DNA from 2 places in the Parafrankia sp. FMc2 genome. Region 1 is predicted to be linked to the other one. Evidence: predicted binding sites of a transcription regulator. Region 1 holds the regulator's gene; the other holds the start of a gene.
What was found. Region 1 encodes LexA, which represses DNA repair genes until DNA is damaged. Its sites were predicted from a motif close to CGAACNNNNGTTCG; they were not measured.
Positions count from the first base shown of each region.

Region 2: the regulator LexA is predicted to act here: its motif matches at 4,396-4,409, upstream of AB1460_RS03055 (alpha-ketoglutarate-dependent dioxygenase AlkB).

Region 1 is NZ_JBFLUG010000024.1:38,769-48,617, forward strand. Features, by position in the region: gene dapF (diaminopimelate epimerase) at 1-551, shown strand, start outside; gene hflX (GTPase HflX) at 725-2,227, shown strand; gene lexA (transcriptional repressor LexA) at 2,477-3,229, opposite strand; gene AB1460_RS11435 (LysM peptidoglycan-binding domain-containing protein) at 3,835-4,587, shown strand; gene nrdR (transcriptional regulator NrdR) at 4,867-5,454, shown strand; gene AB1460_RS11445 (vitamin B12-dependent ribonucleotide reductase) at 6,009-9,038, shown strand; gene AB1460_RS11450 (amylo-alpha-1,6-glucosidase) at 9,111-9,849, opposite strand, start outside.
Region 2 is NZ_JBFLUG010000004.1:105,725-115,573, reverse strand. Features, by position in the region: gene AB1460_RS03070 (cytochrome P450) at 834-2,048, shown strand; gene AB1460_RS03065 (TIGR03560 family F420-dependent LLM class oxidoreductase) at 2,071-3,078, opposite strand; gene AB1460_RS03060 (phospholipid scramblase-related protein) at 3,194-4,153, shown strand; gene AB1460_RS03055 (alpha-ketoglutarate-dependent dioxygenase AlkB) at 4,423-5,106, shown strand; gene AB1460_RS03050 (transposase domain-containing protein) at 5,463-5,945, opposite strand; gene AB1460_RS03045 (TIR domain-containing protein) at 6,133-9,849, shown strand, end outside.

The DNA of each region.
Region 1 (9,849 bases):
TGGGGCCGCCCGAGTTCGCCCCCGGTCCGGTGCCGGTCACCGTCGTGGGCCGGGAGTTCGCCGCTGTGCCGGTTTCGATGGGCAACCCGCACGCGGTCTGCTTCGCCGACGACCTCGGGCCCGCCCAGTTGGCCGGCTTGGACCTGCGGGCGCCCGTCTACCCCGCCGAGATCTTCGCCGACGGTGTGAACGTCGAGGTCGTCGTGCCGACGCCGGGCGGGGTCGCGATGCGGGTGTTCGAGCGGGGCGTCGGCGAGACGGCCTCCTGCGGCACCGGCGCGTGCGCGGTCGCGGTCGCCTGGGCCGCCCGTCAGGGTGGCGGGCCGCCCGCCGAGGTCCAGGTCGACCTGCCCGGCGGGCGGCTGACCGTCGGCTGGGACGAACGGACGGTGGTCCTGCGCGGCCCGGCCGTGCTGGTGTCCGATGGTGTCCTGCGCCCCGAGTGGCTGCGGCTGGTGGCCGGGTCGCTGGGTGCCGATGCCGCCACCGCTGATCCCGCCGGCGCGGAGGCGGCCCCGTCGGCCGCCGGGCGGGCGGCGGCGGGGGTGTAGTCCGTCCCGGGACCCGTCCGACAAAGGGTTCGCGGTCACGGGCGCCTCGTGTCACTCTGGGGTTGTGGATGTTCCGCTGGCGGTCCGACGGGCCGCGGCGGAACCGGCTGCTCCGTCCCGTCCGGGACGGGCTGGAATGACACGGTCACCGGACCGCGTTGAGAACGGATGGTATGAGTCTTCCCGCTGACGCCGTGAGGGCGTCCACCCGGTACCTGCACCAGAGTTCCGACCGCGACGGCGACGGTGTGGTCGTTCTCGACGACACCCCCGACGGCTTCTCCTTCTTCGACGAGCAGGGCGACGGCTTCGACCTGGAGGAGCGCGGCGCGCTGCGCCGCGTCCCGGGCCTCACCACCGAGCTCGAGGACGTCTCCGAGGTCGAGTACCGCCAGCTCCGCCTGGAGCAGGTCGTGCTGATCGGCGTGTGGACGTCCGGTTCGCTGACCGAGGCCGAGGCGTCGATGACCGAGCTGGCCGCGTTGGCAACCACCGCGGGGTCGGAGGTTCTCGACGCGCTGGTCCAGCGCCGCGACCGGCCCGACGCGGCGACGTTCGTCGGCTCCGGCAAGGCCCGGGAGCTGGCGGAGATCGTCCAGGCGACCGGCGCGGACACGGTGATCTGCGACGGTGAGCTGACCCCGGGTCAGCTACGCCAGCTCGAAGAGGTCGTCAAGGTCAAGGTGATCGACCGGACGGCGCTCATTCTGGACATCTTCGCCCAGCACGCGACCTCCCGCGAGGGCAAGGCCCAGGTCGAGCTCGCGCAGCTCCAATACATGCTTCCGCGGCTGCGTGGCTGGGGTGAGTCGATGTCCCGGGCCGCCGCCAGCAGCGGTGGCCGCGCACCGATCGGAACCCGCGGGCCCGGCGAGACGAAGATCGAGACCGACCGTCGGCGGCTGCGCGCGCGCATCGCGAAACTGCGCCGCGAGCTGACCGGCATGGCCACCGTGCGGGCGACGAAGCGGTCGGCCCGTCGGCGCGGCGCGATCCCGTCGGTCGCGATCGCCGGCTACACCAACGCCGGGAAGTCCTCGCTGCTCAACCGGCTGACCGGAGCCGGCGTGCTGGTCGAGGACGCCCTGTTCGCCACCCTTGATCCGACCGTGCGACGGGCGACCCTGCCTGACGGGCGGGTGTTCACCCTGGCCGACACGGTCGGCTTCGTCCGGCACCTGCCGCACCAGATCGTCGAGGCCTTCCGCTCGACACTGGAGGAGGTCGTGGACGCCGAGCTCGTCCTGCACGTGGTGGACGGTGCGGCACCGGACCCGATGGGTCAGATCAACGCGGTCCGCGAAGTCCTCGCCGAGATCGATGCGGCCGGGGTGCCGGAGCTCATCGTGGTCAACAAGGTCGACGCGGTCGATCCGACCACGCTCGCGGTGCTGCGCCAGGCGGTGCCGGACGCCGTCTTCGTGTCGGCGCGCTCCGGGGCGGGCCTGGCGGACCTGGTCGAGGCGCTCTCGGCGCGGATCCCGCACCCGGAGGTCGAGATGTCGTTGCTGGTGCCCTACACCCGCGGCGACCTCGTCTCCCGCATCCACCGGGACGGCGAGGTGCTGAGTATCGAGCACACCGGCACGGGCACGGAGGTGGCCGCGCGAGTGCCGGTGGACCTGGCTGCCGAACTGGAGCCTTTCCGCGCCGAGGTACATGCCGTGGCCGGCTGACCGACCCCGGTAGCCCGGTGGCCGAGTGGCCTCGGCTGGCGGACTGCCCTTGGCTGGTGGAGTGCCCCTGGCTGGCGGAGTGCCCTCAGTCGCGGAGCCTGCGCCGCCCCGGGCATCCTCGCTCTCGCGAAGGTGCCCGGGCTGCGGCCCGGGGAGCCGTGCCGAACCGGGCGTAGCGGGCCCGGGAGGCCACTCAGGGGCACGGCCGGGGGTCCCGGCTCTCCGGGGGCCGCCCCCGCCCCGGGTGACTCAGACCCGGCGCATCACGGCGACGATCCGGCCCAGAATCGTCGCGTCCTCGGCCGGGATGTCAGAGAAGGCCGGGTTCTCCGGCGCCAGCCACACGCGGCCGTCGCGCTGCCGGAAGCGCTTGACGGTCGCCTCGCCGTCGATCATCGCGGCGACGATCTCGCCGTTGTCCGCCACCGGCTGCTGCCGCACGACGACGTAGTCGCCGTCGCAGATCGCGGCGTTGATCATCGACTGGCCCACCACCCTGAGCAGGAACAGCGTGCCCTCCCCGACGATCTCCTTCGGGAGCGGGAAGACGTCCTCGATGGCCTGCTCGGCAAGGATGGGCCCGCCGGCGGCGATTCGCCCCACCAGGGGGACGTAGGTCGGCGTGCCCCCCTCCACCGCCACGGCCCCGGTCTCCCCGCCGGGCCGGCCGGCGATGGCTGCGCGGGCTCGGGCGCCTGTCTTCTGCCCGCCGATCGGCAGCACCTCCATGGCCCGCGGGCGGTTCGGGTCGCGCCGCAGATAGCCCTTCTCCTGGAGCACCTTGAGCTGGTGCGCGACGCTGCTGGTGCTGGTCAGACCAACAGCCTCGCCGATCTCCCGGACGCTCGGGGGGTATCCGCGCCGCTCCACCGCGGTCCGGATAACCTCGAGAACCTTCTTCTGTCGCTGTGTGAGGCCCGAGGCGTCCGCGGGGCCGTCGGGAAGATCCCGGACGTTGCCGCGGGCTTCGCCTCGGCGGGTACCCCGTCCCTGGCTGGTCATCGCCTACCGCTCTCCCTGTCGATGCTTCCCCGCCGCGGGCCACCCCGACGGCGGTTTCTCCCTGGCCGGGTGGTCGGTGCCCCCGGCTCGTTGCGAGCCACCCGGTCGATCTCTCGTTTTGTCCTATTAGTAACTTCTGACCGGTTCGGCGTGGTTCTTTCGTGCCCGGTTCATCTCGCACGATCGTCCACAACTGATCGTCCTTGACGGTAGTCGGACGGTCGCCGAATCTCAAACGTCTGTTCGAGCGTGTCGGGGGAAGTGTGCGTGGCGGCCGTGTAAGAATCGCTCAGGCGTTCGATCGAACGTATGTTCGAGCCTGGGAGGTTGGCGTGGCCGACGGCAAGCGTGTGACCAGTGGCAGGGTGCCGGTCGGGTCGGGGTTTCGGAGATCCCGCGATCGCATGGCACGTCAGACCGCAGGTACGGGCGGCGCCGTCGCGACGGGGCGGGGAGTGCGCGGGTGCCGGGGCGCCGCGGTCGGCGGTGTCGCCGTCCGGGGCCGTGCGGTGCGGGGGATGGCGGCGCGTGGTGCCGACCGACGGCGCGCCAGCGGTGCGCGTCGCCAGCAGTGTCCCGGCCGTGGTCCTTCCGATGTGGCGGCAGTGACCGGCGGCGGCTCGGTGGGCGGCGCTGTCGACGCGGCCCGGAAGCCGCCGGCGTTGCCCGGGCAGCGGGAGGCCGCGGGGGCGCGGGTCATCGAGATGCCCGGGCTGGCCTGGCGGGCACTGGCCGTCGGGCATCCGGTGCGGGGGGCTGATCGGCGTCCTGTGCCGGGCGCGCCGGAGCGCCTCCCGGAGCTCTCGGAACAGTCCGGCCCACTGGCGGGCTGGGAGTACGCGAGCGGCCAGGAGGCCGACGAGGGCTACGGCGAACACCTCGGCAGATCTGCCCGGTGGCAGCACGAGGAGTGGTCGGGCTGGGAGGCGGCGGCCGACGAGGCGGGGCCGCTCGTTCCCCCGTGCCCGGCACGGCGCGGCGGGCAGCGATCCGCATCTGGACCGGGCGGGCGACTGCGGGGTCACGCCGGCCCGCGTGCACGGCCCCGACCGCGGCCGAGGCGCCGGTCGCAGCCACCACTGCGGCTGACCAGGCGGGGGCGGGTTGTCCTCGGGCTCCTGGCGAGCATGGTCCTCGGCGTGGCCTTCTCCGCGGTGCTGGTCACCTCGTCGCAGGCCTTCACCGGCACGCCGGTGGCCTACGAGACCCACCGGGTCCTGCCCGGGGAGACGCTCTGGGAGATCGCGCGCGGGATCGACCCCGATGCCGACACCCGCGAGGTCGTGGGTCAGCTCATGGCGCTGAACGGCCTTCCGACCGCGGCGCTCCTGCCGGGCCAGCGGCTTCGGCTGCCCTGAGCGCGCGCCTCGCCGCTGGCTGTGCCCGCCTGGGTCCTGGCTCGTGGATTCTGGACACGCCGATGGGGGCGGTGTCGGAACTGTCTGGGGTGTGCGCTACGGTTGACCACAACATCTTGTAGTTACAAAGCGGTAAGTCATCCACAGGTTGTGCACCGGTATCCACAGGTCCCTGAGCGGGCCCCCGTTGTCGGGCGGCTCGTCGAGGGCGGCGGCGACCAGCCGGAGGTGCTCCGCGCGCGGCCGTGCAGGTCCGCCGGAGTAGGAGAGGAACGAGCTGTGCGGTGTCCCTTCTGCAGGCATTCCGACAGCCGCGTCGTGGACAGCAGGGAGGCCGAGGAGGGCGCCGCCATCCGGCGGCGGAGATCGTGCTCGGCGTGTGGCCGCCGGTTCACCACGATGGAGGAGGCCTCATTGCGGGTGCGCAAGCGTAGCGGTGCCACCGAGCCGTTCAGTCGGGCGAAGGTGATCGTCGGCGTGCGTAAGGCCTGCCAGGGGCGGCCCGTCCGGTCGGACGACCTCGCTCTGCTCGCCGAACGGGTCGAGGAGACAGTGCGTGCCTCCGGCTCCGCCGAGGTGGCCGCGGAGGATGTCGGTCGGGCGATCCTGGGCCCGCTCCGGGAGCTCGACGAGGTCGCCTACCTGCGGTTCGCCTCCGTCTACCTGGCCTTCGAGTCGCTTGGCGACTTCGAGGATGCGATCGCGGCGCTGCGTGCTGACGCGAGCCAGGCGCCAGGCCCCCGCGGAGAGCGCCCCGCGGCGGCTGCCCTGAGCACCGCCGCGGCGGCCGACCAGAACACCGCGGTGCCCGCCGGCCGGCCGCGCCTGCCGACGGCGTCCGCCCTCCAGGCGGCCTCCGGCCCCTGAACCGTCACCGCCAGCCGTCGCTGGCACCGACCCGGCGTCGGTGCCAGCGACGGCTGGCGGTGAGAACCCGGCTGCCGGGGCCAGACCTGGGCCTGGGCCCGGCAGCGGCGCGTGGTGACTCGCAGATGAGGGCGGCCCGCCGCGCGCATCGGTTCCGCGAACCCGAGCCGATGACTGACCGAGGCTCGCGCGGGCTGGCTTTCCATGGCCAGCGCGTAGCAGCCCGTGGGCCCGCTCCCGCCAGGTGGTCGGGGTCCCTGTGCCTCTCCGGCGGCGAGGTGGATCCGTGACGCTCCACCGGCCAGGGAGCAACCCACGGCGGGCGTATCACTGACGTCATACCCGCCCCGCCGTGTCCCCGCGTCACCACGACCACGTCCGCCAGTTACTGCCACAGATCCCACGAGTGCATCCAGCCGATCGGCGACCAGGCTGATCCGGCTGTTCCGCTGTGCCTTCCTGCCCGTTCGGAGCGGATCCGACCGCGCCCGGACGGGGCAGGTAGGCACCGCGGCCACTGTTGAACCTGTTCGAGAGCGAAGACGAGGAGTGCCATGACCGAGACCCGCGGCAAGGGGAGCAGGTCGGCTGCGAAGGTGGCCGGGCTGAAGATCCGGCGGGTTCGCACCACGCCGGGCGTCCACCCCTACGACGAGGTCGAGTGGGAGTCCCGGGACGTCGTCATGACGAACTGGCGGGACGGTTCGGTCAACTTCGAGCAGCGCGGGGTCGAGTTCCCGGTCGCCTGGTCGGTCAACGCGTCCAACATCGTGGCCAGCAAGTACTTCCGCGGCGCGGTCGGCACGCCCGAGCGGGAGTCGTCGCTGCGCCAGCTCATCGACCGGGTCGTGCACCGCTACGGCATGGCTGGCCGCGAGCACGGGTACTTCGTGTCGGAGAACGACGCGGAGATCTTCGAGCACGAGCTGACCTGGATGCTGCTGCACCAGGTCTTCAGCTTCAACTCCCCGGTCTGGTTCAACGTGGGGACCCCGGCGCCGCAGCAGGTCTCGGCCTGTTTCATCCTTGCGGTCGACGACACGATGGAGTCGATTCTCAACTGGTACCGCGAAGAGGGGCTGATCTTCAAGGGTGGGTCCGGCGCGGGTCTCAACCTGTCCCGCATCCGCTCGTCGAAGGAGCTGCTCTCCTCCGGCGGGACGGCGTCCGGCCCGGTCAGCTTCATGCGCGGCGCCGACGCGTCGGCGGGGACGATCAAGTCCGGTGGCGCGACCCGCCGGGCCGCGAAGATGGTCGTCCTCGACGTCGACCACCCCGACATCGTCGAGTTCGTCGAGACGAAGGCACGGGAGGAGGACAAGATCCGCGCGCTGCGCGACGCCGGCTTCGACATGGACCTCGGCGGGCGTGACATCGCCTCGGTGCAGTACCAGAACGCCAACAACTCGGTGCGGGTCAACGACGAGTTCATGCGCGCCGTCGTCGACGGGACGTCCTTCGACCTGCGGGCCCGCCTCGACAACCGGGTGATCGAGTCGGTGGACGCCCGTGGGCTGTTCACCACGATCGCCAAGGCGGCCTGGGAGTGCGCCGATCCGGGTATCCAGTACGACGGCACGATCAACGACTGGCACACCTGCCCGGAGTCCGGCCGGATCTCGGCGTCGAACCCGTGCTCGGAGTACGTCCACCTCGACAACTCCAGCTGCAACCTGGCCTCGCTGAACCTGATGAAGTTCCTGCGGCCGGACCGCACCTTCGACGCTGAGGCGTTCGTCTCCGCGGTCGAGCTGATCATCACCGCGATGGACATCTCCATCTGCTTCGCGGACTTCCCGACGCCCGAGATCACCGCGGTGACCCGGGCCTACCGCCAGCTCGGCATCGGCTACGCCAACCTGGGCGCGCTGCTCATGGCGAGCGCCCGGGCCTACGACTCCGAGGGCGGGCGCGCCCTCGCCGCGGCGATCACCTCGTTGATGACGGCGACCGCCTACCGCCGCTCGGCCGAGCTCGCCGGCACCGTCGGCGCCTACGAGGGCTTCGCCCGCAACGCCGACGCGCACCGCCGTGTCGTGCGCAAGCACAGCGCGGCGAACGACTCCGTGCGGCCCGTTCACTCCGAGGACGCCCGGCTGATCGCCGCCGCCTCGCGGGAGTGGGAGCGGGCGCTGGCGGTGGGGGAGAAGAACGGCTGGCGCAACGCCCAGGTCAGCCTGCTGGCCCCGACCGGGACGATCGGGCTGGCGATGGACTGCGACACCACCGGCATCGAGCCGGACCTCGCCCTGGTCAAGATGAAGAAGCTGGTCGGCGGCGCCAGCATGAAGATCGTGAACCAGACCGTCCCGGCGGCGCTGCGGGCGTTGGGCTACCCGGAGGAGACGATCGAGGCGATCGTCGAGTACATCGCCGAGCACGGGCACGTCATCGACGCACCCGGCCTGCGCCCGGAGCACTACGAGGTCTTCGACTGCGCGATCGGTGACCGCGCGATCAGCCCGATGGGGCACGTCCGGATGATGGCGGCGGTCCAGCCGTTCCTCTCGGGCGCGATCTCGAAGACGGTGAACATGCCGGCCACCGCCACGATCGCCGATGTCGAGGAGATCTACCTGGAGGGCTGGCGCCTTGGCCTGAAGGCGTTGGCGATCTACCGGGACAACTGCAAGGTCGGCCAGCCGCTGACCGACGTCAGGGGCGCGAAGCGGGACGCCGACGCGGCCGAGGCCCTCGCCGCGGCCAGCACCGCGGCGGCGGCCACCGCCGGCACCGCACCAGGCACCGCGCTCGGCATCGCCGCCGGCGCCGGTGCCGCCGGCCTGGCGCCCGGAGTTCCGCACTGGCCGGCCGGGCCGGGTGAGCACCGTCCGGTGCGGCGCCGGCTGCCCAAGAAGCGCCCGTCGCAGACCGTCTCGTTCAGCGTCGGCGGCGCCGAGGGCTACATGACCGCGGGCTCCTACCCCGATGACGGCCTCGGCGAGGTCTTCATCAAGATGTCGAAGCAGGGATCGACACTCGCCGGGGTGATGGACGCCTTCTCCATCGCGATCTCCATCGCGCTGCAGTACGGGGTCCCGCTGGAGGCCTACGTCAGCAAGTTCATCAACATGCGGTTCGACCCCGCGGGCATGACCGACGACCCGGACGTTCGGATCGCTCAGTCGATCATGGATTACCTGTTCCGCCGGCTGGCTCTGGACTACCTCAGCGAGGAGCAGCGCGAGGAGCTGGGCATCCTGTCCGCCTCCGAGCGCACGAGGCGGCTGTCGGACCAGCCCGCCGCACCGGTCGAGCCGGAGATCGACATCGACGCGCTGCGGACGTCCGCGCCGGTGGAGGGTGCTCCGGCGGGAGCGGGCGCACCGGCCGCCGCCGTCGGTGCCGGCGCGGTGCCGGCCGAGCCGGCACCGTCAGCCGGCGTCGAGGCCCTTGCCGGACCGACTGCCGGTGGTGGGCCGGAACTGGTGGTGCGCGAGCTGCGAGCCACCATGCCGGGCGGCTCGCTCACCGCGCAGACGGTGGTCGACGCGCCGCTGTGCTTCACCTGCGGCGTGAACATGCGGCCGGCGGGGAGCTGCTACGTCTGCGAGCAGTGCGGTTCGACCAGCGGCTGCAGCTGACACCGCACGTCGCGGCACAGGTGATCTTCCCGGGTGGGCGCGTTCCCGCGCCTGCCCGGGAGATCGGCCGGGTCAGCGTGGGGGGTGGGTGGCGAGGATGTCGACGAGCAGGGCCGCCGTCCAGGAGAAGCGGTTGCTGCCGGCGCCCGAACCGTCCAGCGGGGAGTAGTACTCGAACATCGAGCCGGACGAGCGGATCACGTCGACGGTGTTCCGGCGGATGGCGTCGGCGGCCTCGCGGCGGCCGTAGCGGTCCAGCCCGTCGGCGATCAGCCAGTTCATGTTGACCCAGACCGGGCCCTGCCAGTAGCAGCGGGGCAGGAAGGCGGGGTCGTCGGTCGGCACACTGGCGATGCCGTACTTCGCCCAGTACCGCGGCGACATGAGCTGCTCGACCATGCCGTCGACCTCGCTGTCCGGCACGACGCCGGCGTACAGCGGAAGGAAACTGGCGATCGTGGGGTGAGGCAGCAGGCCGCCGGTGCGGAAGTCGCGGCTGAGGTAGAGACCATCCGACCACAGATCGTTCATCGCGGCCCGGGTTCGCCGCATCGACCGGGCCAGCCAGCGCGGCACCGGGAAGCCGGCCTCCTCGGCGATCGTCACGAGGTGCTCGTTCGCGCGGATGAGGATGGCGTTGAAGGCGACGTCCTGCACCAGCGGGACGAAGGTGTTCCGGATGGTCCGGAACTCGTACCGGCTGCGCCGCAGCTCGCGGACGATCCGGTAGAGGGTGAACAGGTCCGCGGAGGTCAGCCGCTCGTCCGGCGGAACCTCCTTGGAGTCACGGCGCAGCGCGTCGAGCGCGTCG
Region 2 (9,849 bases), on a different contig from region 1:
CGATCAGCCGGCTGTGCCGGCGTTTCAGGCGCCCTTGCCCGAGACGTCAGCCGTGCCATCAGCACCAACCTCGGCTCGATCATTTCGTAAGTGCCACTTGCAGTTTCCGGAAGGGATCTTCTCGGCGTGAGGAAACTATCGACTCTGCCAGCGAGAATCAAACGTCGTTCAGATCGCCGGAACGCGAGTCGACACACTCCAGCCGCTACCACGCACAAGGAACAGACAACGCAGCGTGACAAGCCGGCCGGCCGGTCAGTTCTGCTCGGACAGCCGCCGGAGAACGCCGCACAACCGGGCCGCCACCCAAGCCGATCGGCAAGCTACCGGACGCATCCGCGGCGCCGCCGCGCGGGGCCGGGACCGACGGTGCACCCGTCGTCCAAGATCGTGAGATCTTGGCTCAGCACCCGGCAGATCCGTCCATCCGCCCAGGTAGGAGGCTGGCCGAGCGCCGACGCTGGCCGGCGGCCACGTCCGGCCCTGGTCGCCGCGGCCCTCACGGAGGGTGGCCGCTCCGGCCGCTCCGCGCGCGCCGAGGTGATCCACCCCACGTGCCTGCCGCTGAGACCGGCCGGGGCAGGCCGATCCACGGCCCCAGCGAGGCCACCCACCGCAACGTGCCACATTTCACACCTGACACGGCGGGGAGATCCGCTCCTCGCAGCCGGCCCGGCGGGGCGACCGGCCCGGCCGGACCGGCAGTGCCGTTCTCCACCGGCGGTGAGCAGCCGTTGACGAATGCGGCGGAGGAAGATTCTGTGTGATGGGCACCACTGGCCGCCTGGCACCGGCCGCCGCGGGCCCACGACGCCGAGGGAGCAGCACAACCGATGACAGCGACCGCGCCGGAGAGCAGTGACGTCTACTACGACCCCTACGACTTCGAGATCGACTCCGACCCGTACCCCGTCTGGAAGGCCTTACGGGACACCGCGCCGCTGTACTACAACGCCAGGTACGACTTCTTCGCGGTGAGCCGCTTCGACGATGTCGAGAAGGCGTTCGGCGACTGGGACACCTACCGCTCCGGCCGCGGGTCGGTCCTGGAACTCATCCGCTCCGGATTCACCTTCCCGCCCGGCAACATCCTGTTCGAGGACCCGCCCGTCCACGACGTCCACCGCGGCATCCTGGCCCGGGTCTTCACCCCGCGGAAGATGCTGGCGCTCGAGACGGACGTTCGTGCCTTCTGCGCCCGTTCCCTGGACCCCCTCGTCGGCTCCGGCGGCTTCGACTTCATCGCCGACCTGGGCGCCCAGATGCCGATGCGGACGATCGGCATGCTGCTCGGCATCCCCGAGGAGGACCAGGAGGGCATCCGCGACATCATCGACGCGGGCCTCACCCTCGAGGAGGACGCGCCGAAGCCGCTGGACCAGGACGTGCTGGAGCGCACCGGGGCGATGTTCGCCGACTACCTCGACTGGCGGGCCCGCAACCCGTCCGACGACCTGATGACGGAGCTGCTCACCGCCGAGTTCACCGATGAGACCGGCACCACCCGGCGGCTGACCCGCAGCGAGGTCCTCATCTACGTCAACATGCTGGCGGCGGCGGGCAACGAGACGACCACCCGGCTCATCGGGTGGACCGGCAAGGTCCTCGCCGAGCACCCCGACCAGCTGCGGCAGGTCGCGCAGGACCGCTCCCTCGTTCCCGACGTCATCGAGGAGGTGCTCCGCTTCGAGGCCCCCTCCCCCATCCAGGCCCGCCACGTCGCCCGGGACGTCGAGGTGCACGGCCAGACCGTGCCGGAGGGCAGCGTGATGGTGCTGCTGAACGGCTCCGCCAACCGCGACGAACGGCAGTTCCCCGACGGCGACAGCTTCGACATCCACCGGTCCTTCAGCCGGCACCTGAGCTTCGGCCGCGGCCTGCACTTCTGCCTGGGCGCCGCCCTCGCCCGCCTGGAGGCGCGGGTCGCCCTCGACGAGGTGCTGCGCCGGTGGCCGCACTGGGAGATCGACTACGACAACGCCGTGCAGGCCCGGACGTCCACCGTCCGCGGCTGGGCGAAGCTCCCGGTGCGCGCATCCGCCGACTGACGGCAGGCAGCAGCCGCCTCGGTCAGGTCGCCGGCCGGCCGGCCGGGGCGGGGCGGGGGAAGCACGGGAGGACCTCGCCGGCGAGGAGCTCCAGCGTCGCGGTACTGGCCCGGTCATGCGTGATGAAGACGAACGAGGTGAAGCCGGCGTCCACGAGCTCGGCGACCCGGTCGGCGACCCGCGCCGGGGTGCCGGCGAAGCCGCCCGCGTCCAGCCCGAAGCCCGGCTGCCCGTAGCGGCGCCGGGCCAGCGCGACGGCCTCGTCCACCCGCCCCGCCTCGGCGATCGCGAGAACCCCCTCCACCGAGCGGCGCAGGGACGCCGGATCGCGGCCGATGCGCTCGCACTCGGCGTCCATCGCCCGGTTCAGCTCGTCGAGGCGGTCCAGGGCGTAGGTCGGGACGTTCCAGACGTCGGCGTAACGTGCCACCAGCGGCAGGGTCCGCTTCGGCCCGGCACCGCCGATGTGCACCGGCGGCCGCGGCCGCTGCACCGGCTGCGGGACGTTCGGCAGGTCGTGGACGTCGTAGTACCGGCCGGAATAGGTCGTCACCGGCTGCCCGAACATCCGCGTGATGATGTCGAGTGCCTCCGCGAGCCGGTCGGCGCGCTCCCCCGGGCTTCCCCAGGGCAGGCCGGCCTCCCGATGTTCCTGTTCGTAGGAACCGCTGCCGATGCCGAACTCCAGTCGCCCGCCGGAGATGACGTCCAGCGTGGTGGCCATCTTCGCGAGCAGTGCCGGATGGCGGAAGGTGTTGCAGGTGACCAGATGCCCCAGCCGCAGGCGCGACGTGCGGGCGAGCAGAGCCGTCGCCAGCGTCCAGCCCTCGAACGAGGGCGCCGTCGGCGCGCCGGGCGGGTACAGATGATCGAAGAGCCAGAACGAGTCCAGCCCGAGGCGCTCGCATTCGAGGGCCCGGCCGACCATGGACTCGAACTCCAGCGCGACCTGCGGCAGATAGATCCCGAACTCGACACCGCCCGCGCCACGGTTGCCCGTCCCCGCTGATCCGCCCACGGAAGCAGTCATGGTCGCGAGCCTATTTTCCGGGCCGCCAGGAGGGTCGGAATCAGCCCGGAGCAGGTCAGAATCGGGACAGTGGCACATGTCCTCCACATCGGACACAGGTGGCAAAGTGGGTGCTATGTCAACGCCACCAGGCTGGTACGACGATCCATCAGGCGCACCCGGCTCGCGCTGGTGGGACGGCAACCAGTGGACGGACCACACACAGCCCGGCTCCCCGCCGCCCCCGCCCCCGCCGCAGCACCAGAACCAGAACCAGCCGCATCAGCAGCAGGCGGCCGTGACCGGAGCGGCCGTGCAGGGGTCAGGCCAGCACACCCCGCAGCAGTACGGCCAGCCACAGCACGGCCAGCCGCCGGGCGGCTGGGGCGGCCCGCAGGGTTACCAGCCCCCGCCGGTCCAGACCAGCCACACGCCGGACCGGATCCAGCGCCAGGTCCAGGAACGCGCGGGCGTGCACGCGCCGGTGCAGGGCGGCGGCTCGCTGTTCAGCGAGCCGGTTTTGGTGGTGAACCAGAAGACGAAGCTGATCGAGCTGACGAACGAGTACGCGGTCTTCAACCAGCAGGGCACCCAGATCGGCTCGGTCGTCCAGGTCGGCCAGAGCGCGCTGAAGAAGGTTGCCCGGTTCCTCTGGTCACTCGACCAGTTCTTCACCCATCGGCTGGAGGTGCGGGACGCCGCCGGGGTTCCGCAGCTGCTCTTGACCAGGCCGAGGAAGTTCCTCAAGTCCAAGGTGATCGTGGCGCTGCCGGACGGTCGGGAGGTCGGCCGCATCGTCCAGCAGAACGTCTTCGGCAAGATCAGTTTCAGTATCGAAGCGGACGGCAACCGCCTCGGCATGCTCAAGGCCGAGAACTGGCGGGCGTGGAACTTCTCGATCGTCGACCACACCGATGCCGAGATCGCCCGGGTGACCAAGACCTGGGAAGGTCTCGCCCGGACCCTGTTCACCACCGCGGACAACTACGTGGTTCAGCTGCACCGGCCACTGCCCCAGCCCATGCTCAGCCTCGTCGTCGCCTCGGCACTCACCATCGACACCGCGCTGAAGCAGGACTCCCGGGGCTTCGGATAGTGCGGTAGCCCACCACTCGGACGGGAGTTCCTCATTCCGGCGACGTTCCCATGACCCTGGAACTGACGGCCACCGACCTGGCGAACGACGCGTCCCGTTCGCCGGAGCGGTCGCCAGCGTGCGATGGGGCCGCACCCGCGGCGGGTACGACACAGCGCCGAGGCTCCTGAACAGAGGGTGGTAGTCGTCGTCGGCACGCCCGAGGTCCCGAGCCCGACACCGATGGCAATGCAGGCCCCGATCGAACATGTGTTTGTTATCGTCGGCTGGTGGGCGTAGCACCGTTCCAGGCCTCGCTGCTCGACACGCTGGCCGAACCGCAGGGCGGCAGGTACGCGGGCGTCGAACTCGGGCCGCTGCACACCGGCCTGCACCGCCGCATACTGGCCGGCGGCGCGTGGGTCGACGTGCGGCGCGGCTGGGTGGCCGGGGCGGACTCGCTGTTCGAACGACTGTGCACGCAGGTCCCCTGGCGCGCCGAACGGCGTCCGATGTACGACCGGACGGTGGATGTGCCCCGGCTGCTGTCCTTCTACGCGCGGGGCGAGCCGTTGCCCGACCCGGCGCTCGACGCCGCCAGGCAGGCGCTCGACGCGCACTACGCCGCCGAGCTGGGCGAGCCCTTCACCACCGTCGGCCTGGCGCTGTACCGGGGCGGCCGCGACAGTGTCGCCTGGCACGGCGATCGGATCGGCCGTGGCTCCACCCACGACACGATGGTCGCGATCGTCATCCTCGGCGCTCCCCGGGCGCTGCTCCTGCGGCCTCGCGCTGGCGGGCCCGCGGAGAGCGGACGCGGGAACCCGGTCACGATCCGCCACGAACTCGGTCACGGCGACCTGCTCGTCATGGGCGGCAGCTGCCAGCGCACCTGGGAGCATGCGGTGCCGAAGACCGCCCGCCCGGTCGGCCCCCGCCTCAGCGTCCAGTTCCGCCCCCACAACGTCCTCTGAGGGGACGGGCCGGATCGCCCCGTCGCGGATACCGATGGCGCGGGTGGCTCGCCGGCGGGGCCAAGCCGGCGGCCAGGGCCGGGAAGCCGCCGCCATGGAACCCATCCCGATGACCTTCGGATTGCCCGCCAGGATGTGACATCCGGCGATGCTGCTGGCCACACGGCACTGGGCTCAGCCGTCCTGCCGGAGGTGTTCTTCGTTCGGCCAGCCGCGGGTACGGGGTGCGGGCCAGGGCCTGTTCGCTGGCGGGCTTCGCGCCGCCGGCCGGGCCGAGCGCGGCCAGCACCGGCGCGTGCGAGGCGCACTCGGACACGGTGATCGCGCGGACCTTCGGCAGCGCCCCCGGCTCGCCGTCACGGCCCGCGGGCAAGCCGAACGCGGCGAGGTTCTCCACCGAGGCCGGCACGTCCCACTCCAGCCCGTCGATACTCATCAGCCGCCACGGGTCCGAGGAACGCCCCGACCGTGTCGAGGTCCGCGACCGGCCCGGCGACCTGCGAGAACAGTTCCGCCAGCGGCGCTGAACCGAGCCGCTGGCGGGCTTTCGTCAGCCCGCCCGAGGTCGGTCCCCACCGCGGCCCGACGACGTCGAGATCGTCAAGCGTGGTAGCGAGCCGGTACGGGACCGCCTCGTAGTTGTCGTCCACGAACAACGCGAGTGCCATCACGAAGTAGACCGCGACCCGCGGCGGGATCGTCGTGTCGCTGCGCCGGGCACCTCTCCCGGTCGCCTCGATCGCCTCATCGACCGCATCCCGCGGAACGAACAACGTCAGGACCCCCAACGAGATCCCGTCCATCAGCTGGCTACCCGCCACCGTCCCCGTGTCCGCCACAGCCCGCGATCATGCCGCCAACCAGGCAGAACCACCTGAACCGACACACCACAGCCAGTCAAGACCCAAACAGTGAAAGCGGCATTGGCACTGCGCCCCGGACCAGTCTGGGCCAGTCCACCCCGAACACGACCAACGCTGTACCAGCAGGTTCTGCCATGCTACGTGGCGATGGCACACTGGCCTGGTGAGCAACGGGGACAACACGGACAGCGTCACCGCCGGTGAAGGGGGCTGGGACTTTTTCGTCTCCTACACCCAGCCTGACCAGCCATGGGCAGAGTGGATCGCCTGGAACCTGGAAGAAGCCGGCTACCAGGTACTCATCCAAGCCTGGGATTTCATCCCGGGCTCGAACTGGGTGACCGGTATGAACGAGGGCGTCGCTCGCTCCGCGCGCACTATCGCCGTGCTCTCCCACGCCTATGCCCGATCGGTCTACGGGGCAGCAGAGTGGCGCGCGGCCTGGGCATCTGATCCTACCGGCGAGACCCGCAAACTCCTCGCCGTCCGGGTTGAGGACTGCCTCCGGCCGGGGCTGCTTGGTCAGGTCGTCTCCCTGGACTTGTTTGGCCTCGCTCCGGATGACGCGCGATCAAAGCTGCTTCAGGCCGCCCGCTTGACGGTCTCTGGCACACGGGCAAAGCCCACCACCGCACCACCGTTCCCTTCAAGTACTGGGGCAGCACCTCCGCCCTTCCCTGCACCCATCTCACAGGGACCGCCAGCTACGACGCTACCTCGGCATCCAGGCCACTCCGACCCGGCTTCCGATTTCATGATGGCTGGGTTCAACCCGAACCATCAGGAGAGTTCGTCACCGCTTGGTTTCGAACGAGCCAGCAACAGGCCGAATGAAATAATAGCGCTACACCTGTCAGGCCTGCGGTGCGACGCTTCGAACCAGGGTCGAACAAAAACCGATAAATCATCTCCTGGATCCCAAGTAGACCGACTGGTCGAGGATCTCTTCCGATACGATCGTCCGAAATGGGGGCGCACAGGGCACATAGCTGATTTCATCGTGGTGAGCGGCGACCTAACCGAAAACGCAATGCCTCAAGAATTCGACGATGCCGCCGAGTTTCTCGATGGATTCGCCACACGCCTCGGCCTGCCCAGGGACCGCATCATCATAGTTCCGGGCATCCGCGACGTGAACAAGATGCTCTGTGCTTCATATTTCTTCGAGTGCGCAGGGAACGGCACCGAGCCGCTGCCTCCATACGGCCGCAAGTGGATCCATTACCAAACGATGTTAAGAAAATTCTATGGACCACGGGCCAACACGACTTTCGAAGGCCCGACAGAATGGTGGTCGCTCTTCACTATTCCAGAACTCCGCGTGGTGGTCGCCGGACTGAACTCCACACTGCCCGAAAGTCACGATCATTCCGCGGGCAAGGTCGGGGAGGAACAGCTTCAATGGTTCAACGAACAGCTCCGCCAGTACGAGGACGCCGGCTGGCTTCGGCTGGGGTTGATTCATCACAACCCCAGCCGACCACCGAATGAAATTGTTTTATTTCCCGACAATGAACTGTTGATGAGGAAGTTCCTCCAGGACCGTGAGCCGCTCAACAACATTTTGGCGGCACGGCTGAACCTAATACTCCACGGCCAGGTCTCCGTTCGGGAGACGGAGCGGATGAGGTTGGGCGGACCAATACTGCCGATCGGAATCGCAGGATTCGCGATACCTGAAGCAGAGTCGGGCAAGCAGCTGCGCTATCAGCTGCTGAATATCGGCAGCGACGCCATCGAGAGGGATGCACGCAGATACCACGAGATCGACGGACGGTGGGTCGACAATCTTCTTATGTACGATTCGACAAGAATAGCGGATTCACGCATACCATGCCACATGGCACGCGTCGATGGAGCTTTTCCACTTGCCCCTAGGCGAACTTTCAAGCCTTTCCGCATTCCGGATCACAAAAATTGGAACGAAGACGTCACCGAAACCTCGCTGACGCATTCCGACACGCACTACTTCAGCACCGAGAATCATGCCAGATACCTACTCGAAACTGTGCTGGAGATCGCTCGACTCAGACATCCCGGTGGCGTGGTGGAACCGGTTGAACCGACCAACGGCATCCCGACCCACCTACGCATAAGGAGAATTGAGGGAAATATTGTCGAGCAACGAGTGGTCGGTTTCGTCGACGGAGATCTCGGCGATGATCTTTTGCGTCATTTCTCCGATTCGATACAGCGACCCTACGCCGCAGTAAATCCAAATGTATTCACGGACCTCGTCTATACTGGACGGATAGTATCAGAGAACGTCCGGCGGCGAGCCTTCGAACTTCACATAACTCCTTTCAGCCTGATGGAGTACCAAGGCGTCCTCGATCTACGGGAATACCTCGAACGGCAGACGCGTGCAGTCGAGATGGATCAACTCTACCCACCGCATCTCTACGTGCCACAACGGATGGTACGGATTGACACGACATTTCGCAATGAATACCCGGACGCGGCGGAAGAGGTACTTAAATGGCTGCACACAGATGAGCCTCGATTCATTCTCGTCCTTGGAGACTTTGGCCGGGGCAAGACATTTCTGACCCACGAGCTCGCGAGACGCCTGGCCGCTGACAGGCCGGATGGCGGACTGCCCCGACTAATTCCCCTGCTTGTTGAGCTTCGCACGTTGACCCGGTCCCACAATCTCGATGCGTTGGTTTCCCTTCATCTGGCACAGAGCCAGCAGAATCGGTTCGATCTGGATGCCTTCCGGTACATGCTAAGGAACGGGCGCCTGGTGCTCCTGTTCGACGGTTTCGACGAGCTCGCGCTTCGGGTCAGTTACGAACGGGCCCTGGAGCATCTCGACATGCTCATCAGTGCGGTGGAACGCCAGGGACAGGCCAAGTTGGTGCTGACCAGCCGCGCGCAGTACTTCCTGAACGACGACGATGTCCTCAAGAAGACCCTGGAGCGGGTCGACATAATACCTGGTCGCCGGATTGCCCGTCTGGAGGATTTTGATTCGGGCCAGATCTACGAGTTTCTCGTCCGTCAGTACGACACAATTCTCTCCGGAGAATTCATCAAGGAGGGACCGAGCCAGTCGTTCGAAAATCGCCATACCGAGGCTCGTTACAGGGCGACCGAGCAAATGGCACTAATCGGCGAGATCAGAGATCTTCCGCACCTGGCACGAAATCCACGGCTGCTGTCCTTCATCACCCGACTTGATGCAGACCGCCTTCGGCAGGTGCAGCGCCAGGAAGGCACGATCAGTGCTGCCTCTCTCTATCGCGAGCTGATTGATACCTGGCTGCGGTACGAGGAGCAGCGGGCAACGCCGCGCGGAGCGGCCCCAGGGCTCACGAAGGACCAGAGACTGTCCGCGGCGACCGCGTTGGCGATGAAGCTCTGGGGAAGCACCGATCAGACCGTAGGTCTTACCGACCTCACCGAAACAGCAGTTCAGGTCCTGGCGGCGATGACGGAGACGGCTGGGCTAACGGAAGCCGAGGTGGCCCAGATGCTGGGAACGGGAACACTCCTCACACGAGATACCGAGGGGCGGTTTTCCTTCATCCATTCCTCGATCATGGAATATCTCGCCGTCTCCGAGAGCGTGCGTCTGGTTCAGCAATCACTGCGCCATAAATCGAATCCGCTTGATCGCTTCGAAATGTCTTCGCTGATGGTGGACTTTTTTGTTGACATCGCAGGCACCGGGACCGCGCAGAGATGGGCGTTGCAGGTGACGAACGACCCGGAAGCCAGCCCAGCCGCCAAAGGAAACGCGGTCGCGATCGCCAACCGGCTTGGCATCCCCCTGGGTGCAGGTGCCAGCCTGGCAGGTGTCCGCCTGGCCGGTGGCGATCTTTCCCACCTTGACTTGAGCGGCGCGGACCTGCGCCGGACGGATCTCCGAGACACC